Regions from separate parts of the Zoogloea sp. JDB1 genome, predicted to be linked through region 3. Evidence: riboswitches for the same ligand, from Rfam matches in the RefSeq annotation. Region 3 holds a riboswitch; each other region holds the start of a gene.
The links. Region 3 has a riboswitch for cobalamin ahead of AC1PPK_RS17760 (ribonucleoside-diphosphate reductase subunit alpha). Riboswitches for the same ligand answer to the same signal wherever they lie in the genome.
Positions count from the first base shown of each region.

Region 1: linked by a shared signal. The riboswitch ahead of AC1PPK_RS22165 (energy-coupling factor ABC transporter permease) and the one ahead of AC1PPK_RS17760 (ribonucleoside-diphosphate reductase subunit alpha) in region 3 are both predicted to bind cobalamin.
Region 2: linked by a shared signal. The riboswitch ahead of AC1PPK_RS04150 (TonB-dependent receptor domain-containing protein) and the one ahead of AC1PPK_RS17760 (ribonucleoside-diphosphate reductase subunit alpha) in region 3 are both predicted to bind cobalamin.
Region 4: linked by a shared signal. The riboswitch ahead of AC1PPK_RS17265 (TonB-dependent receptor) and the one ahead of AC1PPK_RS17760 (ribonucleoside-diphosphate reductase subunit alpha) in region 3 are both predicted to bind cobalamin.

Region 1 is NZ_CM161496.1:4,889,107-4,894,208, forward strand. It holds gene AC1PPK_RS22155 (hypothetical protein) at 1-46, shown strand, start outside; gene AC1PPK_RS22160 (hypothetical protein) at 117-1,061, opposite strand; cobalamin riboswitch at 1,327-1,543, shown strand; gene AC1PPK_RS22165 (energy-coupling factor ABC transporter permease) at 1,733-2,359, shown strand; gene cobM (precorrin-4 C(11)-methyltransferase) at 2,359-3,159, shown strand; gene AC1PPK_RS22175 (sirohydrochlorin chelatase) at 3,156-4,076, shown strand; gene AC1PPK_RS22180 (precorrin-8X methylmutase) at 4,084-4,758, shown strand; gene AC1PPK_RS22185 (cobalt-precorrin-5B (C(1))-methyltransferase) at 4,767-5,102, shown strand, end outside.
Region 2 is NZ_CM161496.1:943,951-949,052, forward strand. It holds gene AC1PPK_RS04150 (TonB-dependent receptor domain-containing protein) at 1-1,242, opposite strand, end outside; cobalamin riboswitch at 1,375-1,621, opposite strand; gene cobU (bifunctional adenosylcobinamide kinase/adenosylcobinamide-phosphate guanylyltransferase) at 1,724-2,272, shown strand; gene AC1PPK_RS04160 (protease inhibitor I42 family protein) at 2,380-2,688, shown strand; gene cobT (nicotinate-nucleotide--dimethylbenzimidazole phosphoribosyltransferase) at 2,797-3,843, shown strand; gene AC1PPK_RS04170 (adenosylcobinamide-GDP ribazoletransferase) at 3,878-4,648, shown strand; gene cobC (alpha-ribazole phosphatase family protein) at 4,633-5,102, shown strand, end outside.
Region 3 is NZ_CM161496.1:3,921,167-3,926,268, reverse strand. It holds gene AC1PPK_RS17760 (ribonucleoside-diphosphate reductase subunit alpha) at 1-2,035, opposite strand, end outside; cobalamin riboswitch at 2,170-2,369, opposite strand; gene AC1PPK_RS17755 (TetR/AcrR family transcriptional regulator) at 2,593-3,321, shown strand; gene AC1PPK_RS17750 (OmpP1/FadL family transporter) at 3,622-4,917, shown strand; gene AC1PPK_RS17745 (3-hydroxyacyl-CoA dehydrogenase/enoyl-CoA hydratase family protein) at 4,979-5,102, shown strand, end outside.
Region 4 is NZ_CM161496.1:3,810,248-3,815,349, reverse strand. It holds gene AC1PPK_RS17265 (TonB-dependent receptor) at 1-1,573, opposite strand, end outside; cobalamin riboswitch at 1,697-1,964, opposite strand; gene AC1PPK_RS17260 (methyl-accepting chemotaxis protein) at 2,108-3,760, opposite strand; gene AC1PPK_RS17255 (thiamine pyrophosphate-dependent dehydrogenase E1 component subunit alpha) at 4,055-5,011, shown strand; gene AC1PPK_RS17250 (alpha-ketoacid dehydrogenase subunit beta) at 5,021-5,102, shown strand, end outside.

The DNA.
Region 1 (5,102 bases), 970 kb from region 3:
CGATGCCGGCGCGCCGCCGATGGCCCCGCCTGCGCGTGGAGGATGACAGCCCGGGTGCAGCCGACCGGCCGGGGCTGGCCGTCACCGTGCGCCTGCCCCTCACCGCCTCGGCGGACTCAGCGCACGACGAATGAACGGAAGCTGTTTTCCTTGCCGAGGACGAGCCGACCGAACTCGTCCAGCAGCTCAGGGCCGATGGCGTCCGCCGGCACGCGACAGGAGGCAAAGCCGAAGCGCTCCAGGTTGCGCGACTCGATGACTACCTGGCGGTTCTCGAAGTCGGCCCGCCACACCACCTGCACGCTGATCTCGTCGCTCACCGTGAAAGTGCCGAGCTCCAGCTCACGCTGGCGATTGCGCCGCTCGACGCATTCGAAACGCAACCCGAGGTCGAACAGCATCTGGCGCAGGCGTTCGACCGCATGGCCGGCACGCTCGATGATGCGCACACCGCCGCCCTTCAGCGTGTAGCCGAAGGTCACCCTCTCGATGCGGCCGCCATCGCTCTCGGCCTGAGTACGGAAATCTGCGAAACCCTCCAGCCAAGCCAGGTTGCGAAACGCATCGTCGGCATTCAGGAAAATGTAATTGCGCGCCACCTGGGGCTTGAGATAGTTGAGCTGGGTGCTCAGGTCGTGGAAATATTCGAAAGCCGCGCGCAAGCGCCGGTCCAGGCTGGTCTTGGCAGCGTCGACCCGTTCGAACGCATCTTCGACGGCCCGCTGGCGGGTCTCCACCTCACCGCGCAACTGGTCCAGCAGACCGCCGCTCCGCACCGTAGGCAGCGGCTCCTCGTCCTTTTGAACGGCAGCTGCCTGGCCCGCCAGGCGCACCGGCGGGAAGTCGTTGCCCGGGACCTCGTGATAGGTCTCCCTCGAACGGGGCAGGCCGGTGTAGCGGGAGTCGATCTCCTGCACGCGTTTGCGCGCTGCCTCAAGGTCAAAGGAATTGATGTCGGCGAGCAGGGCCTCGGCCTCCGCATCCAGGGCGTCGGCATTCGTGTCCTCGCATCGACTCCGGTCCCTGTCAGAACAAGCGTCAGGAAGAGAAGACGAGGCCATGCCGCGGCCGGGCGGGAAAAAGGGATCGGGTTGCACGGCAGTCAAGACACCACGGGATATTGATCCGCTGGAGGGACCGGGGTTATTACAGATGCAAGTATTCCGCTGCCTGCGGGCTGGGTCAATCCCGGAATGGTGCGGGATTACCCTCCAATCCCTGTGAAAAATTCCCAGTCCCGGAAATTCTATCCCCGAAACGGGCAAAACCCAGCATCGATCCCTGCCTGCCGCCAGGGAAGCTTGCGCGCGTAAAGAACATACAGTTAGACTCCGCGCCGTTACGGGTGCCGACCCCGCGTCTGCGGGAAAGGTGAAACGGGAAGTCCGGTGACGTCGGGAGCATGCTCTCCCCGACCATTCCGGCGCAGCCCCCGCTGCTGTAAGCCTGACGAATCTGCTCTACGCCACTGGGTTTTTCCCGGGAAGGTTGGCAGACGAGAATGAAGGCGAGCCAGAAGACCGGCCTGTGACGATTGGGTGTGGTACCGGCCCCGGGGTGTGGGCAGATCCGACCGATGGGCTTGCCCAGACCCGTTGCCGTCCTGTTCCCTCCGCTGTTTCCCGGAACCGTCGCCGCCACAGGTCCGCACCCGCCTGGTCTGTATGCGTTTGTTCTGCACATCCCCGTTGCCCTGCCGCACTTCGTTCAATCGACACGAAGGAAAGCAAACATGCACATCGAACCGGGGTACGTCGCCAGTGCCAAGATCGTCGCCGCCAACGCCGCCGCCGTGGCGCTGCTCGGCAGCCAGTCCGTCCACCTCCTCAAGCAACCGCAGCTGATCGTCCGCACGCTCATCGCCGGCGTCTTCTTCACGCTGTTCATGCAGGCCTTCCACCTGAAGGTTGGCCCGTCCGAGCTGCACTTCCTCGGCGCCATGCCGATCTACCTGTCCCTCGGCTTCGTACCGGCCTTGTTCGGCTTCGCCATTGGCCTGCTGGCCCAAGGGCTGATCTTCGAGCCGACCGACCTGGTGCACCTGGGCGTCAATACCCTGTCCCTCGCCGTGCCGCTGATGGTCGTGCATGCCACCTTCGGCCAGCGCCTCGCCAAGCTGGATGTACGCAGCATCCTCAAGCTCGACGCCGCCTTCTACAGCGGCGTGACGCTGATGGTCGGCTTCTGGCTCGCCATCGGTGAAGTCGCCACGCCCTTCTCCGCCTGGCTCGCCTTCGCTTCGTCCTACGCCGCCATCGTGATGGTCGAGCCGATCTTCACGCTGCTGGCCCTGCAGGCCATCGGCCGCCGCCAGGACAACCCGGTGGTGCGCTTCTGCTTCGCCGCGAAGGCTGCCTGATGGCCGGCAAGGTCTGGTTCGTGGGCGCCGGTCCGGGCGACCCGGAGCTGCTCACCGTGAAGGGCCGCCGCCTGCTCGAAGAAGCCGGCGCGATCCTCTTCGCCGGCTCGCTGGTCGATCAGGCGGCGACGCTGTTCGCGCCGCCCGGCTGCGAGATCCGCGACTCCAAGGACATGACGCTGGAAGAGATGAGCGCCTGGCTCCTCGACCAGACCGCCCGCCACGCCACCGTGGTGCGCCTGCAGACCGGCGACCCCGGCCTGTACGGAGCGCTGGTGGAGATGACCCGCCCGCTCACCGCCGCCGGTATCGAATGGTCGGTGGTCCCGGGCGTCTCGTCGGCCTTCGCCTCGGCGGCGGCGGCCGGCGAAACCCTCACGTTGCCGGAAGTGACGCAGACGGTGATCCTGACCCGCGTCGCCGGGCGTACGCCGATGCCGGCGGGCGAGGAACTGGAAGCCCTGGCCGCCCACAGGACGACCCTGTGCATTTTCCTGTCGATCACCCTGCTGCATGAGGTGCAGCGCGCGCTGCGCGCCGCCGGCTGGGCCGAGGACGCGCCGATCCTGGTGGTGCAGAAGGCCAGCTGGCCGGGCGAGGAAAAGATCGTCCGCGGCACCCTCGCCGACATCAAGAAACGCTGCCAGGCCGAGAAGATCGCCAGCCAGGCGATGATCATCGCCAGCCCCACGCTGGGCGCCGCCGACTGGCCGACCCTGGCCCGCTCCAAGCTCTACGACCCCGCCTTCGGCCACCGCTTCCGCAAGGCTTCGGCCGCTTCTGAAGAGACTTCCGCATGAACGACACCACCCTGCTCCTCGTCGGCCACGGCTCCCGCAACCGGGACGGCAACAAGGAAATCCTGCATTTCGCCGCCCAGTGGCGCGAACGCCACCCGGCCTGGCGCATCGAGGTGTGCTTCATCGAGCACGCCGACGTGCTGCTCGCCGAAGGCCTCGACCGCGCCGCCCGCGACAGCCGCCGCGTCGTGGTGCTGCCCTTCATCCTCAACGCCGCCGGCCACGTGAAGATGGAGCTGCCGGCCGCCATCGAGGAGGCCCGCGCCCGCCACACCGGCGTGGACTTCGGCTGCACCCGCCACCTGGGCATGGGCCGCGAGATCCTCGCCGTGCTGCAGGGCCAACTCGACCGCCTGATGAAATCCCTGGCGATGCCCGACCCGCAGACCACCGGCGTGGTCCTGCTCGGCCGCGGTTCGTCGGACGCCGGCGCCAACGGCGAACTGGCCCGCATGGCGCGCTGGCTCTTCGAAGACAACGACCACGAGATGGTGGACCTGGCCTTCACCGGCGTCACCTGGCCGCGCCTCGAGACCATCGTCCAGCGCCAGGTTCGCCTGGGCATGACTCAGATCTGCGTGGTGCCGGTGTACCTGTTCACCGGCGTGTTGATCGAGCGCATCCAGGCCCAGCTGGAACGCCTGCGCCAGCAGTACCCGCAGGTTGCCTTCGCGCTGGGCACCCACTTCGGTTTCGACAAGGGCATCTTCGATCTGCTCGACGCCCGCGTGGCCGGCGCCGAACTGCCGGAGGGTGGCCTGCTCGAATGCGACGGCTGCAAGTACCGCCAGGCGGCCGAGGCCGAACACCTGCACGACCACAGCCATACCCACACCGGCCACGCCGGCTGCGGTCATGACCACGGCCACGAGCACGGCCATGGCCACGACCACCCCCATGAACACGCCCACGCCTGAGCCCGCCATGAGCGCCAACACCGTCACCGAACAGCTCACCGCCGCCGGCCGCGCCATCGAGCACGACTCCTTTGCGATCATCGACCGGGAAGCCGGCCCCCACGCCTACAGCACCGAGCAATGGCCGCTGGTGCGGCGGATGATCCACGCCAACGCCGACTTCGAGTTCAACGGCCTCACCGCCTTCCACCCGCAGGCCATGCAGGCCGGGCTGGAGCGCATCCTGGCCGGCAACACGCCGGTCGTGGCCGACGTGGAGATGATCTGCGTCGGCTTGTCGAAACCGCGCCTCGCGCACTTCGGCATGACGACCCACCAGTTCATCTCCGACCCGGACGTGATCACCGCCGCCCAGGCCGAGGACACCACCCGCGCCGTGCAGGCCATGCGCAAGGCCCACCGGCTGGGCTTCCTCGACAGCGCCATCATCGGCATCGGCAACGCGCCCACCGCGCTAATCGAGATCGTCCGCCTGATCCGCGAGGAAGGCGTCCGCCCGGCGCTGGTCGTCGGCATGCCAGTCGGCTTCGTGTCGGCAGCCGAATCCAAGGACCTGCTGATGGAGCTGGGCGACGTGCCGTGGGTCGCCATTCGCGGCCGCAAGGGCGGCTCGACGCTGGTCGTCGCCGCCATCCACGCCATCCTGGGTCTGGCCGAAGAGCGCCAGCGCCAGGCCGCCTGAGGACGCCGATGGCTGCAGGTCACACGCTCTCCGAGAAGGTCCGCAAGGGCGATCCGAAACGGGATCGCGGCAACCGTACGGGCTTCTCCACCGGCGCCAACTCCGCCGCCGCCGCCGCCGCCGCGACCCTCGGGCTGGTGCAGGGCCGCGTACCCGAGGCGATTGAATGCGTGCTGCCCAACACCCAGCGGGTACGCTTTTCCATCACCGACGGCTGGACCGACGGCCTGCACGCGCGCGCGGTCAGCGTCAAGGACGCCGGCGACGATCCGGACGCCACCAATGGCGCCCACCTCACCGCCGAGGTCGAGCGCCTGCCCGGCGCCGCCGGCCAGATCGTGCTG
Region 2 (5,102 bases), 2.7 Mb from region 3:
CTCGTTGAAGGTCGGCGCACGGAAGGCGTTGCCGATGCTGCCCTGCACACGCAGCGTCGGCAGGATCTGGTAGCCGTAGCCGGCGTAGCCGGTGGTCTTGCCGCCGAACTGGCTGTTGTCGTCGTGGCGGGCGTTGAGCTGGACCTTGTGCGGGCCGAAGCCGGCGGTCCACCCGAGCAGGGCCGAGTTGATCGAGCGGCCGACGTCGAAGGTGTCCTGGTTGACGGCCTTCTGGTGCAGGTTCTCGTAGGCGGCGAGCAGGGTACCGATCGGCAGGCGGATGTCGTTCTGCCACATGAATTGCTGCTGGGTGGTCTTGATCGACGCGCCACTGGGGGCGTAGGACGCGAAGTCCTTCGAATCGTCGACGGACTGGCCGAAGCGAACGGTGCTGGTCCAGACGTCGCTGAGGCGGTTGCGGCTGTACAGGTTCCAGACGTTCTGCACGTCGTCGTTGAAGTTGTCGAAGCCGAGGCCCGAGTCATAGTGGTTACGGCTGGTGGCGTAGAGGATTGAGCCGCCGACTTCATGGCCATCTGCCACGCGGTAGCTCAGCTTGGCCGACAGGTTGCTGTTGCGGTACGGATCCTTGTCCGGGTTGTAGTAGTAGGGCTGCTTGGTCTTGCTGTAGATGGCGCTGTAGCCGTCGCTCTCGGCGTAGCCACCGCGCACCGAGTAGGACAGCTTGTCGGTGCCGCCGGACACGCCGGCAGAGGTTTCGCGGGTGCCGTAGCTGCCGACGCCGACGAAGGCGTCCACCTTCGGCGCGCCTTCGCCCTTGCGCGTGAAGATCTGGATCACGCCGCCGATCGCGTCGGCGCCGTACAGTGCGGAAGCCGGGCCGCGGACGATTTCGATGCGTTCGATCTGCGACAGCGGGATGTCCTGCCAGCTCGGCGAGCCGAGAGTGGCGGAGCCGAGGCGCATGCCGTCCACGACCAGCAGGGTCTGGCGCGGGCTGGCGCCGCGAATGAAGATGTCGGTGGCCTTGCCGGGGCCGCCGCTGGAAGCCATCTGGATGCCGGGCTGGCGGGCCAGCAGTTCCGGCAGCGAGAAGGTCGAGCCGGCGCGTTCGATCTGCTCGCGCTCGATGACGGTCACGTCGGCGAGGGACTCGTCGGCACGCTGGGCCTGACGGGTCGCGGTAACGACAACCGTGGGTTGTTCGGCGGGGGCAGCCAGAGCGATGGCGGGGAAGGCGGAGGCGACCGCCAGGGCAGCTGTGGAAAGTCGGATGATCATCTGTCAGGTTCTCCCGGACCCGGTGGCGTCCCCGCCGACTCGGGTGGATTGCGTGTGGAAGCGCAGGGGAGGTACCGCAGAAGGCCGGACAGGATCACGGCCGCGCGCGTTGCCACCACCCCGTGGCACTTCCGCTGTTGTGTGATCGAGGCCGGTATCCGGGCTCGCAAGCCGAGCCGGTGCGGCACAATGCCGACCGGACAGGACGCATCGCCTTCCCAGACCCGACGGGCCCAGTGGCTATGTGATGCGCCTTGCGCTTGCTTACCGTTGCGGGGGCAGCACAGGCCTTGCGGCTTCCTTGGAAGCACGCGCACCTGTTTCCCGTTTAACTCCTGACCTGGACGGCCGCTGGAGCACCTGGAGCACGCGTATCGCCGGACCGATTCGGCCCTGTGGCGACAACGGCGGCGATAATAGCACCAAAATCAGTCACTTCCCGAATTGGGTTGACGTGAGCGTCAATCCGCTGGAGCCTCTTATGTCATCCGAATTGATCCTGGGCGGTGCCCGTTCCGGCAAGAGCCGCCATGCCGAGCAGGCTGCCGCCGCCAGCGGCCTGGCCGTGCATGTGATCGTTACCGCCGAGGCGCTGGACGAGGAAATGTGTGTGCGCATCGCACGCCACCAGGCCGACCGGCCGGCCGGCTGGAATGTCGTCGAAGCGCCCCGCGCGTTGGCGGCGGCACTGCAGGCGACGACAGCGCCGGAGCGCTGTGTGGTTGTCGATTGCCTGACCCTGTGGCTGGCCAACCTGCTCGACGGGGCCGAGAACCTGCCGTCGGCCGCCGGTGCCGAGCTGCTGCCGGCCTTCGCCCGCGAGCGTGCGGCGTTGCTCGAGCTGATTCCGCAGTTGCCGGGGAAAGTGATCTTCGTCGCCAATGAGGTGGGTCTCGGCCTGGTGCCGGAGAGTCCGCTGGGCCGCCTGTTCCGCGACGAGGCCGGGCGTCTCAATCAGGCCGTGGCGGCCCTGTGCGGGCGGGTGATTTTCGTCGCCGCGGGCCTGCCGCTGGTCCTCAAGGGGACCTGAAGGGCGGGTGGTAATAGGTCACAGTTCGGCGATGTCCCGCCACATAGCGGCCGCTGCTTGCTGCACGGCACCATCGATCCCTCAAAAAAACAAAAGGGATCCACACCATGAGCACTCAACGCCTTGCCAGCAACGTCGGGCAGATCTGCCGCATTGCGCTGCCGTCCTACCCGGGCAGCGGCGCTACCTGGTACGTGGATGGCGCCAACGGCGCGGTCCGCGTATGCCTCGAGGAAAGCCAGGCGACGGTCGCGCAGCGGCGCGACGGCAGTCAGGTTTTTTCGGTAATAGGCGAAGTCGCTGGCGACTACGAACTGCGTTTCGTGCTAAAGCGCGCGTGGGAGCGCGAGGTGCGCAACAGCCGCCGGGTCGTCCTGCAGGTCCGTTCGCTGGGCGGGCAAAGCCGCGCCAATTAAGGCTTTGCGGCCGCCCGGCGGATGTCGCGGGGCGGCCCTCCAGGGGCGCTGGCGCTTGAACAAATGATTTGGGCGTCCTAGCATCCGCGGCCTCGACACCGTCCGCAGATGCGTCCCATGACCTACGCCATCGTCCGTCCCGACCAGTCTCTCGCCCCCGCGCTCCAGCAGCGCATCGACACCAAGACCAAGCCCCTCGGTGCGCTCGGCCGCCTCGAGCCGCTGGCCCGCCAGATCGGACTGATCCAGCAGACCCTCAGCCCCGAACTGCGTCGCCCGCACATGCTGGTGTTCGCCGGTGACCACGGCGCAGCCAAGGCTGGCGTATCCGCCTATCCCCAGGACGTGACCTGGCAGATGGTCGAGAATTTCCTCGCCGGGGGCGCCGCGATCAACGTCTTCGCGCGCCAGATGGGCATGGGTCTTACCGTGGTGGATGCCGGCGTGGCCCACGACTTCGGCAGCCGCCCCGGCCTGATCGACGCCAAGGTGGCACCGGGCACCGCCAACTATCTGGAAGAACCGGCGCTGACCGTCGCCCAGCGCGACGCTGCATTGGCCCGCGGCCGCGAGCTGGTTCGTGGCTTGGCCGCGGATGGCTGCAACGTGATCGGTTTCGGCGAGATGGGCATCGGCAACACCGCGTCCGCGTCCCTGCTGACCCACTGCCTGACTGGCACCGAACTGGACGTGGTGATCGGCCGCGGAACCGGCCTCGACGATGCCGGCCTGATGCGCAAGCGCGCCTTGCTGGCCAAGGCCGTGGCGCGGGGTGGGCATCGTGGCGATCCGCTGGAAGCGCTCGCCGAATACGGTGGCCTGGAAATCGCGATGATGGCCGGCGCGATGCTCGGCGCGGCCGAAGCCGGCATGTTGCTGCTGATCGACGGTTTCATCGTCACCAGCGCGCTGCTGGTGGCCTACGAGATTGCCCCGGAGATTATCGACTACTGCGTGTTCGCGCACCGCTCTGAAGAGCCCGGCCATGCCGTGCAGCTGGCCCACCTGGGCGCGGCGCCGCTGGTCCAGCTCGACCTGCGCCTCGGCGAGGGCACCGGCGCCGCGCTGGCCTTCCCGCTGGTGCAGGCGGCGGTCAATTTCCTCAACCAGATGGCCAGCTTCGAATCCGCCGGCGTCAGCGGCAAGGACGCGTGAGCCCCACCGGCTGCCAGTCCGCCGCATCGTCATGATCCGCGCCCAGCTTGAGCTGATCTTAATCGCCATTGCGTTCTTCAGCCGCCTGCCGGTGCCGGGCTGGGTGGACTTCGCGCCGGACAAGCTGGGCCGCGCGGCGCGCTACCTGCCGCTGGTCGGCTGGCTGATCGGCCTGATCGGTGCGGCGGCCTACTGGCTGGCGGCGCAGCTGCTGCCGGTGGACCTGGCGGTGGTGCTGGCGATGGCAGCGACCGTCCGCGCCACTGGCGCCTTCCACGAGGACGGCTGGGCGGATACCTGCGACGGCCTCGGCGGCGGGTGGACCAAGGACCAGGTGCTGGCGATCATGAAGGACTCACGGATCGGCAGCTACGGCGCCATCGGCCTGGTGTTGCTGTTGCTCGCCAAGTACCTGGCCCTCGCCGACCTGGGCGCCGATGACGACTACCCGGTGATCGCCGCACTGCTGGTGGCCCATCCCCTGTCGCGCCTCGCCGCCGTGAGCGTGATGGCGGTGCTCGACTACGCGCGCAGCGACGACAGCGCCAAGTCGGCGCCGGTGGCGCGCCGCCCGAGCGCCACCGAGCTGGGCATCGCCACGCTGGCCGGCATCGTGCCGCTTTTGCTGCTGACGCCTCTGGAAGCCTTGGCGGCGCTGCTTGTCGCCGCGCTGGTGGCAGTGGCGGCCGCGCGCAAGTTCGCCCGCCGTCTCGGCGGCTATACCGGCGACTGCCTGGGCGCCACCCAGCAGCTCGCCGAAGTCGCCATCTACCTGGGGGTGCTCGCCGCATGGAGCTTTACCTGATCCGCCATCCCCGGCCCGCCGTGGCGCCGGGGATCTGCTACGGCCAGACCGACCTGGGGCTGGCCGAGTCCGCCGCCGACGTGGCGGTGCGCCTGCGTCCGCTGCTGCCGGCAGAATTTTCGCTGTACGCCAGCCCGCTGGCCCGCGCCCGCCTGCTGGCCGAAGCCCTCGGTACCCCGCGGCTCGAACCGCGCCTGAAGGAGATCCACTTCGGCGAGTGGGAAGGACGCAGCTACGACGACATCGGCCGTGCCGCCCTTGACGCGTGGGCCGACGCACCGCTGGATTTCGCGCCGCCGGGCGGCGAGTCGCCGCGCCAGATGGCGGCCCGCGTCCACGATTTCCTCGCCGAGCTGCAGGCCGCGCCGCCACCCGCCGCGGTGGTGGTCGCCCATGGCGGCCCGCTACGCGCGCTGGCCGGCCATCTGCTCAAGCTGCCGGCAGAACACTGGCT
Region 3 (5,102 bases):
CCTGGTAGCACACGGCCTCCATGCTGCGGTCGGCGAACTCCACCGCTTCGGCGGAGGCGTAAGGCAGGCCGAGGGCGTACAGACAGTCGGCAAAGCCCATGATGCCGAGCCCCACCGGCCGGTGCTGCAGGTTGGCGCGGCGGGCCTTGGGGGTGGCGTAGAAGTTGATGTCCACCACGTTGTCGAGCATGCGCAGCGCGGTGCCGATGGTGCGGGCCAGCTTGTCGGTGTCGAGCTGGCCGTTCTTCAGGTGGGCGGGCAGATTGACGGAGCCGAGGTTGCACACCGCGGTTTCGCTGTCGGACGTGTTGAGGGTGATCTCGGTGCACAGGTTGGAGCTGTGTACGACGCCCACGTGTTGTTGCGGCGAGCGCAGGTTGCAGGCGTCCTTGAAGGTGATCCACGGGTGGCCGGTCTCGAACAGCATGGTGAGCATCTTGCGCCACAGCTGGACGGCCGGCAGGCGCTTGAAGAGGCGCAGCTCGCCGGCGTCGGCACGGGCCTCGTAGGCGACGTAGGCGGCTTCGAAGTCCTTGCCGTAGCGCTCGTGCAGGTCGGGCACGTCAGACGGGGAGAACAGGGTCCACTCGGCGTTGTCCATGACGCGCTGCATGAACAGGTCGGGGACCCAGTTGGCGGTGTTCATGTCGTGGGTGCGCCGCCGCTCGTCGCCGGTGTTCTTGCGCAGGTCGAGGAACTCCTCGATGTCCAGGTGCCAGGTCTCCAGGTAGGCGCACACCGCGCCCTTGCGCTTGCCGCCCTGGTTTACGGCGACGGCGGTGTCGTTGACCACCTTGAGGAAGGGAATGACGCCCTGGCTGTGGCCGTTGGTGCCTTTGATGCGGCTGCCGAGGGCGCGCACAGGAGTCCAGTCGTTGCCGAGGCCGCCGGCGTATTTCTGCAGCAGCGCGTTCTCCTTGACGGCCTGGTAGATGCCCTCCAGATCGTCCGAGACCGTGGTGAGGTAGCAGGAGGACAGCTGGGAGTGGCGCGTGCCGCTGTTGAACAGGGTCGGCGTCGAGCACATGAAGTCGAAGCTCGAGATCAGCCCGTAGAACTCGATGGCACGGGCCTCCCGGTCGATCTCATTGAGGGCGAGGCCCATCGCGACGCGCATGAAGAAGATTTGCGGCAGCTCGATGCGGCGGCCGTCCTCGTGCAGGAAATAGCGGTCGTAGAGGGTCTGCAGGCCCAGGTAGCCGAACTGCAGGTCGCGTTCTGGGCGCAGGGCGGCGGTGAGGCGGGCCAGGTCGAAGTCGGCCAGGCGCGGGTCGAGCAGCCCGGCGGCGATCCCGCGGCCGACGAATTCCGGCAGCTGCTCGGCGTACAGCCCGGCCAACGCATCCAGTTGCACGCCGTGGCCCAGCACCTCCCGCGCCAGGCTGACCAGCAGCAGGCGCGCGGTGGCCTGGTTGTAGCCGGGTTCGCGCTCGATCAGCCCGCGGGCGGAGAGGATCAGGGCCTGGTCCACGTCGGCGAGGGGCACCCCGTCGTAGAGGTTGCGGAGGGCGTGATCGAGGATGGTCTGGGGGCTGACGCCATCGCCCAGGCCGGCGCAGGCTGCCCGGCAGTTGGCCAGCAGGCGGGCGGTGTCGAGGGGGATGCGGCGCTCGCCGTCCAGCACGTGGAGGACAGTCGCGGTGGCGGCGTCGACCGGCACGGAGGCCCGTTCCGCCGACCGGCGCTCCCGGTACAGCACATAGGCGCGGGCCACGTCGTGCTCGCCGGAGCGCATCAGGGCCAGTTCGACCTGATCCTGGATGTCCTCGATGGACACCGTGCCGCCGTCCGGCAGGCGGCGGGTGAGGGCGCGCAGCACGGTGTCGGTGAGGCGGCCGACGATCTCGCGGACGCGGGACGAGGCGGCGCTGGCGTTGCCTTCCACGGCGAGGAAGGCCTTGGTCATGGCCACGGCGATCTTGTCGGCGTTGAAGGCGACGACGGCCCCGTTGCGGCGGATGACCTGCAGCGCGGCGACGGCGGATTCATGGCTGCCGGCGTGGCTCGGCGGGGATTTCAGGATGGCGGTCTGCAAAGCGGGTTCTCCGTGTCCGGGGGGCGGAGAGCCGAGGGCGCTGCCTTTGCACGATGGCGGGAATCCGGCAGGGCGGCCCACTACGCAACGGCGGCAAGACTCCTCGTTTCAGGGACACCCCGCCCCAAAAGCGCAAAAAGGATTGGGCCATGGCAGGTCTCCTGACTCTCGGGTCCGCGTGTCGTGCCGGCCTTCCCGGAGCGCATCCAGTGGCTGTGGGGGCACGAAACTCGCCGATTACAGTTGCGGGGGCAGTGCCGGCATTGAGACCGTGGTCTCGCACCGGCTTCCCTTTTCATCCCCTTGCGGGGAACCAATGACGGGGCGGAGTGTAGGCGGCGGCTGGTGGGGATGTCAATGCGTTGATCGGCTATTTAGTGATTGAGGTGATTTATGGATCAACCAATAGTAGGTCTTGGTTCTGGGGGTATCGCTGGGTGAGCGCACCTGATCCTCCATGGGGATGCAGGCGTTACGGCCGATGGATGTGCGGGGGGACACCTGCTTGCTGTTCGTGGCGCTGACTCCGGTGCTTGCATCCACGTAAGGATCACTTTATGTTCAAACGACTGTACGAGGACGGAGTATCAGAAGTGGCTGCACCGAAAGCTGTCGAAACCCCCAATGCGGACACCCGCGAACGAATTCTCGATGCGGCCGAGCGCCTCTTCATGGCGAACGGCTACGAAGGGACGTCGATGCGCCAGATCACCAGCGGGGCAGGCGTCAACCTGGCAGCGGTGAATTACCACTTCGGCTCCAAGGAGTCCCTGATGCAGGAGGTCTTCCGCCGGCGGCTCGACTGGCTCAACGATGAGCGCATGCGCATCCTCGACGCGCTGGAGCGGGAATCGGCGGGCAAGCCGTTGAAGCCGTCGCAGATCGTGGATGGTTTTTTCGGGACGCTGCTGCGCCTGGCCGACAACGAGGCCCGCGGCGGCATGACTTTCCTGCGCCTGCTCGGGCGAACCCTCACCGAGCCCACCGAGTTCATCCATACCTTTCTCGCCCGCGAATACCGGACCGTCGTCGAGCGCTACAAGGAAGCGCTGTTCAAGGCGCTGCCGGATGTGCCCAAGGCCGAGATCGTCTGGCGCTTCCACTTCATGCTCGGCGCCACCTCGTTCGCGATCGCCGGCATCGACGCGTTGCGCGTCGTGACGGACTGGCAGATCGAGGACGAGGCTGAGATGGACCGCTTCGACAGGCTGCTGCCGCGCCTGATGTCCTTCCTGCTCGGTGGCCTGCGGGCGCCGTTGCCGCAGTTTGGGGGCGTTGCGGATTGACTGAGCCTGGGTCCCGGCGTGATGTTTTGTGCAGCTGGGACCTGCAGCGGAGCGGGCGAACGCCTTTGAGAAGGGCGGCCCACCATCCTTTCCCTGACACCCTTGTCTGTGCAGGCACACAAAAAAGACTTGCCGGCTCGAAGTAGCATCCTTATTATTAAACGAACGTTTGAACTACAGTTGGCTGGAAAAGCCTTGAGGTCGCAAGGCTGTTTTTTTGCCATGAAATTAAAACGAACGTTTGCGCAATTTGGTTTCGATGTTCTTGCTTATTACAAAAGTACAGAAGGAGACGACTCGATGCGAAACATGGTGCAGCCCCGCCTGATCCCCTGCCTCCTGACAGGGCTGGCATTTTCCGGTGCAGCAACGGCCGCCGGCTTCCAGCTCATGGAGCAGAACGGCTCGGGCCTTGGGACGGCCTATGCCGGCCAAGCCGCAGTTGCGGAGGATGCCAGCACGATCTATTTCAATCCGGCCGGAATGACGCTGCTGTCGGGCACCCACAACTTCAGCGCGGTGACGACGGTGATCAACCGCAGCACGCGTTTCACGAATGAGGGAACCACGCCGATGCCGGTCATCAATCCACTGACCGGTGCCCCCACCGGCGCCTTCCATGCAGTCGGCGATTCGGGCGGCAACGGCGGCGGTGCGCACCTGGTGCCGGCGATCTACTACGCCTATGCCTTGTCGCCCGACTGGCGGCTGGGCCTCGGGATAGGGCCGACCTTCGCCGACGAGACGGAATACGACAGCACCTTCGCCGGACGTTTCTCCGGTCAGAAGACCCGCATTCGCCACATCAACGTCAATCCCTCCGTCGCCTACCGGGTCAATGAGCAACTGTCCCTCGGCTTCGGCGTCGATTACGTCGACAGCAAGATCGAATTCACGCAGGCGACACCCTATGTCGGTGCACCGGTCGGGCGGCTGAAAGGGGACGGTCGGGCCTGGGGCTACAACGCCGGCCTGATGTACCAGTTCGATCCGGCAACCCGGCTGGGCGTGAGCTACCGCTCCAAGGTCAAGGTCGACCTCGACGGCACGCAGACCGTCACCGGCCTGATCGATCGGTCGATCACCGCCTCCATCGAAACGCCGGACACCTTGTCCGTCGCGCTGCACCACAAACTTGACGAGCGCTGGACCCTGCTGGGCGATTACACCTGGACCGGCTGGAGCAGTCTGCAGGCCCTTGCGCCCAAGGTGGCTGCCAGCGGCGCATCGGCCACGGCACCGCTCCGCTATAACTTCAAGGACACTTGGCGAGTTGGCGTCGGCGCCACCTGGCAGTACAACCAGGACTGGAAGCTGCGTGCCGGCACCGCGTACGACAAGAATCCAATTCCGGACGACGCAAGCCGCACGATGACCGTACCCGACGCAGACCGCATCTGGTTGGCCTTCGGTGCCAAGTGGACTGTTGCGCCCAAGACCAGCCTCGACTTCGGCTACGCCCACCTGTTTCTCAAGGACACCCACACGGCGCGGGCGGTCACGAACACCGCCGAGACGGTGACGCTGCAGACCGTGCGCGGCAAATTTGAAAACAGTGTCGATCTGCTTTCCATCCAGCTGAACTACGGCTTCTGATCCACGATGACGATTTATATTACCCTTAATGCATAATTCTGATCACCAAAGGAGACAGCCCTTGAACAAGTTGATCGTAAGAAAGGCGGCGGTTCTCGGCGCCGGCGTGATGGGTGCGCAGATCGCCGCCTACCTCGCCAATGCCGATGTGCCCGTCGTGCTGTTCGACCTCCCTTCCAAGGACG
Region 4 (5,102 bases), 110 kb from region 3:
GCACCATGCGCACGCCGAGCTCGCTGCCTTTCGCCTTGACGATCAGGGGAACTGCGTCGATAGCGCTGCCGTCCTGGGGATTCACCCTGGCGGTGGCTCCACGCGCATCGTTGCTATGAAATCCGTGCCCCCAGTTGGCGTAGAACTCGGTTGGACCCACCAGATTGAAGGGCCCAAAGACCGCGCCCAGTTTCGGGCTGGCCTGGCTGGCGGAGGCGTCGCCGCCGTTCGTCATGTTGTTGGCACCGCCCAGTGCGGTGGATTCGGCACGGATAGCGTCGTAGCGGGCGCCAATGTTGGTGCGGAACCAGGGTAGCCATTGCGTCCTGGCGTCAATGAAGACGCCCGACGCTGTTTCAGTGATCCTGTCTTCGCGAACGGTGTCGGTGCGCTGGCGATTGACCGTGTTGTAGAGGCCGACCTTGCTGATGCGGTCCTGGCGCAGCTGGACGCCGGCGGTGAGCTCGGTATCCCGCAGCGCGGGGCTGAGGAACCAGGTGCGGCGGAGATCGCCCCCCCAGACGACGCGCTGGTCAGCTTGTTCATGCTGGTCGCCGGCGAGGCCGCTGATATAGCCGGAGGGCGCGGAGAACAGATTCAGCCCGTAATCGATCACGTAGGCGTTGGCACGGGTGGCGCTGTTCTCGCCGGTGAGCGCCCATTCGCCGGACAGGCTGTAGCGATGCGTGTGTCCGCCGTCGTTGGGAAGCAGGGTGCCGTAGCGGCCGATTTCGCCACTGGCGATGGCTCTCGCGGGCACGTGTTCGGATGCGGTCCAGTCGGCCTTGTAGAGCATGGCCGTCAGGGCGAAGCCGTTGGCGGCGGTTCCCGACGACAGCCGGAAGACGGCGTTCTGTTTCTCGAGGTTTTCCGGTTGATCCCAGGGGCCATCGTTTCCGGCCACCTCGATCCCCGCCAGCAGGTTGAAGCCGTTGAACTCCGTGCTGCCCGCAGTGAGCAGGCGGCTGTAGTTGTGCTGGCCGACGGTCAGGTCGATGAAGGGGGCAGCCAGCTTCCGCTGGTAGTCGATGCGGGCACTGCCGCTGGTGGCGAAATCACCGTCCTCCGCGCCGTAGACGCCCTTTTTGTACTTCACGGTACTGACCAGCTCGGGAATCAGGAAATTGAGATCCATGTAGCCCTGGCCGTGCGCGTGGCTGACCATGTTGATGGGCATGCCCATGACGTGGGTCGAGAAGTCGCTGCCGTGGTCGAGGTTGAAGCCGCGCAGGAAGTACTGGTTGGCCTTCCCGTCGCCGGAGTGCTGGGTGACGATCATGCCTGGCACGACCTCCATCACTTCGGCAGGGCGAAGCAGCGGCCGGTTCGCCAGTTGCTTCGCGGTGACGGTGCCTTCGCTCGCGGAATCGGCTACTCCTATCAAATCCCTGCTACTGCTGTTGACGGTGACTTCCTGCAGCGTGGGAATACCGGCTGCGAAAGCAGGGAAGGAGCACGTGGAAAGGACGGCCAGCATCAGGGGCCGCATGCGCTGCTTCATCATGAAGATGGCGGCGCGACGGGAGAAGCTGCGGGGCGAGGGAGGGTGGAACTTGCGTTGCGCGTCTGGCATGAGGTCGAACGTCCTGGTGGACCGTCCGCACAGCGAAGACGACAGGCAGTGCCAGAGGCAGTGTGCTTTTGCCGCCCTCTGCACCCCGCAGACGGTCTGTTGCAAGCGCCCCCGGTCTGATCCAGGGACATCGAGCAACAGGCCGGTCTCCGGGCTCGCAAGTGACATCGGACCGATGTCGAGTGCATCGCCTTCCCAAACTCTTCGCGCACGCCGTGTTCGACGTCACGTAGGAGATCAGTGGCTGGCCATCGGGGAGGACGACCGGGATGTACCTGAACTTGCTTACCGTTGCGGGGGCAGCCAAGGCTTTGCAGAAAAACTACGCACCTTGTTCCCGTTTAACCCGGAATGCCATGGCATTCCGGGCACCTGCTGCATGGGATCGCTGAAATTCGAAGTGAATTCAACGAAGCCGCGCATTCTATGCCTTGTTGAAAAACTCTGTCGATATGAGATTTGTATGGTTTGGGCCAAGGCGCCCGGGCGATCAGGTTGATGTCGTGCCCGGATGGTGTCCAATCCGCCAGGATTTCAGACCTTGTACAGCTGTAGTGTGGCGATCTGACGTTGGGCCTGTTCGTCCAGGCTGCGGGCTGTGACGGACGATTGCTCCGCTGCGGCAGCGGCCTCTTCGGCCATCTGTGCGATGCGCTCGATCTGCACGGCGATGTTGTTGCTGGCTGCACCTTGCTCGCGGATTGCGTCCGAAATCTCGGATACGACGTGGGCGGTGTCGCTGGCCGCCGTACCGATTTCCTTGATCGCCTTGTCCGCGTCGTCGGCGCGGGAAACGCTCTGCACCACGAGCGTTTCCGCTGCTTCCATTTCTCGTGCGGCCTGTTCGGAGTGTCGGCGCATGGCCTCGATGGTGGAGGAGATCTCCTGCGTCGAACTGGACGTACGTTCGGCCAGTTTGCGCACTTCGTCAGCCACCACCGCGAAGCCGCGCCCCTGTTCGCCTGCCCGGGCTGCTTCGATTGCCGCATTCAGGGCCAGCAGGTTGGTCTGGTCGGCGACGTCCTTGATGACCTGCACGACCGAGCCAACCCGTTCTCCCTGTGAGCCCAGTTCGCGCAGAGAAGTCGCTGCGGCACTGACCGAGGCGGAAATGCTGCGGATATCACCGATGGTTCTATCGATGGTCGTTGAGCCGGTCTTGGCCATGTTGCCGGATTGATCGGCCAGGGAGTGGGCCTCGTTGGCGCGGTCGCCTACGTGATTGACGCTGACCGTCATTTCCTCGACGGTTGCGGCGATGGCGGAGGAGGCTTCGCTCTGGGTGCCTGCCGCATTTGCGACCTGATCGGATGCAACTGCCATTTCACGGCTTGCATCGGCGACCGACCTTGCACCTTCCGCGAGGCTGCGGAAATTGTCCTGGAGTTTGGAGAGCAATTGGTTGAAGGCTGTTGCGGTTTCACCGATCTCGTCCATGCGCAGCACGGGAGCACGGACCGTGAAATCCTGGCTGTCGTTCACATGAACAATGGTGTCGCGCATGCCGGCGAGACTCGTCCGGAACGAAATGATCAGGAAATACGCCATGATGATGACAATCAGGCAGGCAGCAACAAGGGAGCCAGAGGTCATCCACTGGGCAGTCGCGGCATCGGCTGTGTTCTCGCGGTTCAGTTTGTTGGCGAGCTCATAGTTGTATTCCATGTCCTTTTGGAGCGCATCGCCGGCGGCCCGTGCTTTCTCACGGAGCGTTCCGCGCAAGAAATCCCGAACATCGGCCATGTCGTTGGCGCTGAGCTTGCGGTAATACTCTTCCCTGGTCGAGCGGTAGTCGGCAATTGCCTGAAGCGCCTTGTCCAGCAATTGCTTGTCTGTTTCGTCCGAGATCAACTCGCGACCGTATTTCTGCAACTGGGCATCGAGCTTCTGATCGGCGGCCTGGACCTCCCGGGCAATTTCCTCGCGATGTGCACTATCGACGGCGAGCGCCAGTTGGTAGGTGCCAAAGCGGCTGGCCGTGAGGCTGCTGCGCGCTTCGAGCAGGGTGTGCACACTCGGAAAGGTATTGACCTGAACGTAATCGAAGCGGGCATTGGCCTGCCGCAACTGCCAGATCCCCAGGAAGCCGACGAGAATCAGCGTGAACAGGGCTGTGCCCAAGGCGGCCATAAGGCGTTGCGTCAGTTTCATGATCACTCCAGAGGAACCATCGGGGCGGATGTGCAATTGAAGTACTTTATCAAAAGGTAATTATTATTAATGTGAAATTTGTTGTATTTAACAAATTTATATTTTTCGTTGATTTTAAATTTCTCTCATCCAGGAACAGCTTCCCAGGTAGTGAGAAGAGCGTCGAGTGATGTGCCCCCAACATTCGTGGCCACTACAGAGCCACTTGGCACAGGTCTTCTTAAATATTCATTCAGCGTTTCTTAAAAGATCCGTAAGCAGCTTTCACCCGATTTGCAAGGGGTTTCGGGCGACCTAGACTGACTCCATCGATCAACGACGGGAGACGTCATGGCAACCCAAACCCCCGATGCACACCGGCTTCTCGAGCAGATGATGCTGGTGCGCGCCTACGAAGAAGCGATCGTCGCCGGTAGCCAGGCCGGCAAGGTGCCGGGCACCTGCACCTCGGTGGGCCAGGAGGCCGCCGCGGTAGGCGTCGTCAATGCGCTGACGCCGGAAGACCTGATCCTCACCAACCACCGCAGTTCGGGCCATCTGCTGGCCCGCGGCGCCGACCCCGGCCGCATGCTGGCCGAGGTGATGGGGCGTAGCGGCGGCTATTGCGGTGGCCACAGCGGCTCGCTGCACATCTCGGTCAAGGAACTGGGCGTGGTGCTCACCTCCACCATCGTCGGCGCGGAGCTGTCCCTGGCGCCGGGCGTGGCCCTGTCCCAGAAGATGCTCGGCCGGCCCGGCATCGTGGCCTGCTTCTTCGGCGACGGCGCCGCCTGCGAGGGCAGCTTCCACGAATCCATCAACCTGGCGGCCCTGTGGAACCTGCCGGTGCTCTACATCTGCGAGAACAACCACTGGCAAGCCTTCGTGCACCGCCGCGAGGCGATGTGTAAGGACCACGTGTCGGACTGGGGCGCGTCCTATGGCATTCCGTCCCGCAGCGTAGACGGCAACGACGTAGCCGCGGTGCTGGCGGCAGCGCAGGAGGCGGCAGCCCAGGTGCGCGAGAGCGGCCGGCCCTACTTGCTGGAAACCTATACCTACCGCACTCGCGGCCACTTCGAGCCGGACGATCAGGCCTACGTGGACCCGGCTGAACGGGAAGCATGGGTCGCCCGCGACCCGATCAAATTGTGCCGCGAACGGCTGATCGCCGACGGCCAGTTCAGCGCCACCCAGGCCGACGCGCTGACCGACAAGGTGGCGACCCGCATCGCCGCTGCCCAGGCCTTCGCCGATGCGTCGCCTTTCCCTTCCACCGAGGCGCTGACCCGCTTCGTCTACGCCTGAGGAATTTCCGTGACCACCCTGACTTTGCTTGATGCCGTCGGCGCCGCCCTCACCGAGGAAATGCGCCGCGACCAGACCGTCATCGCCTTCG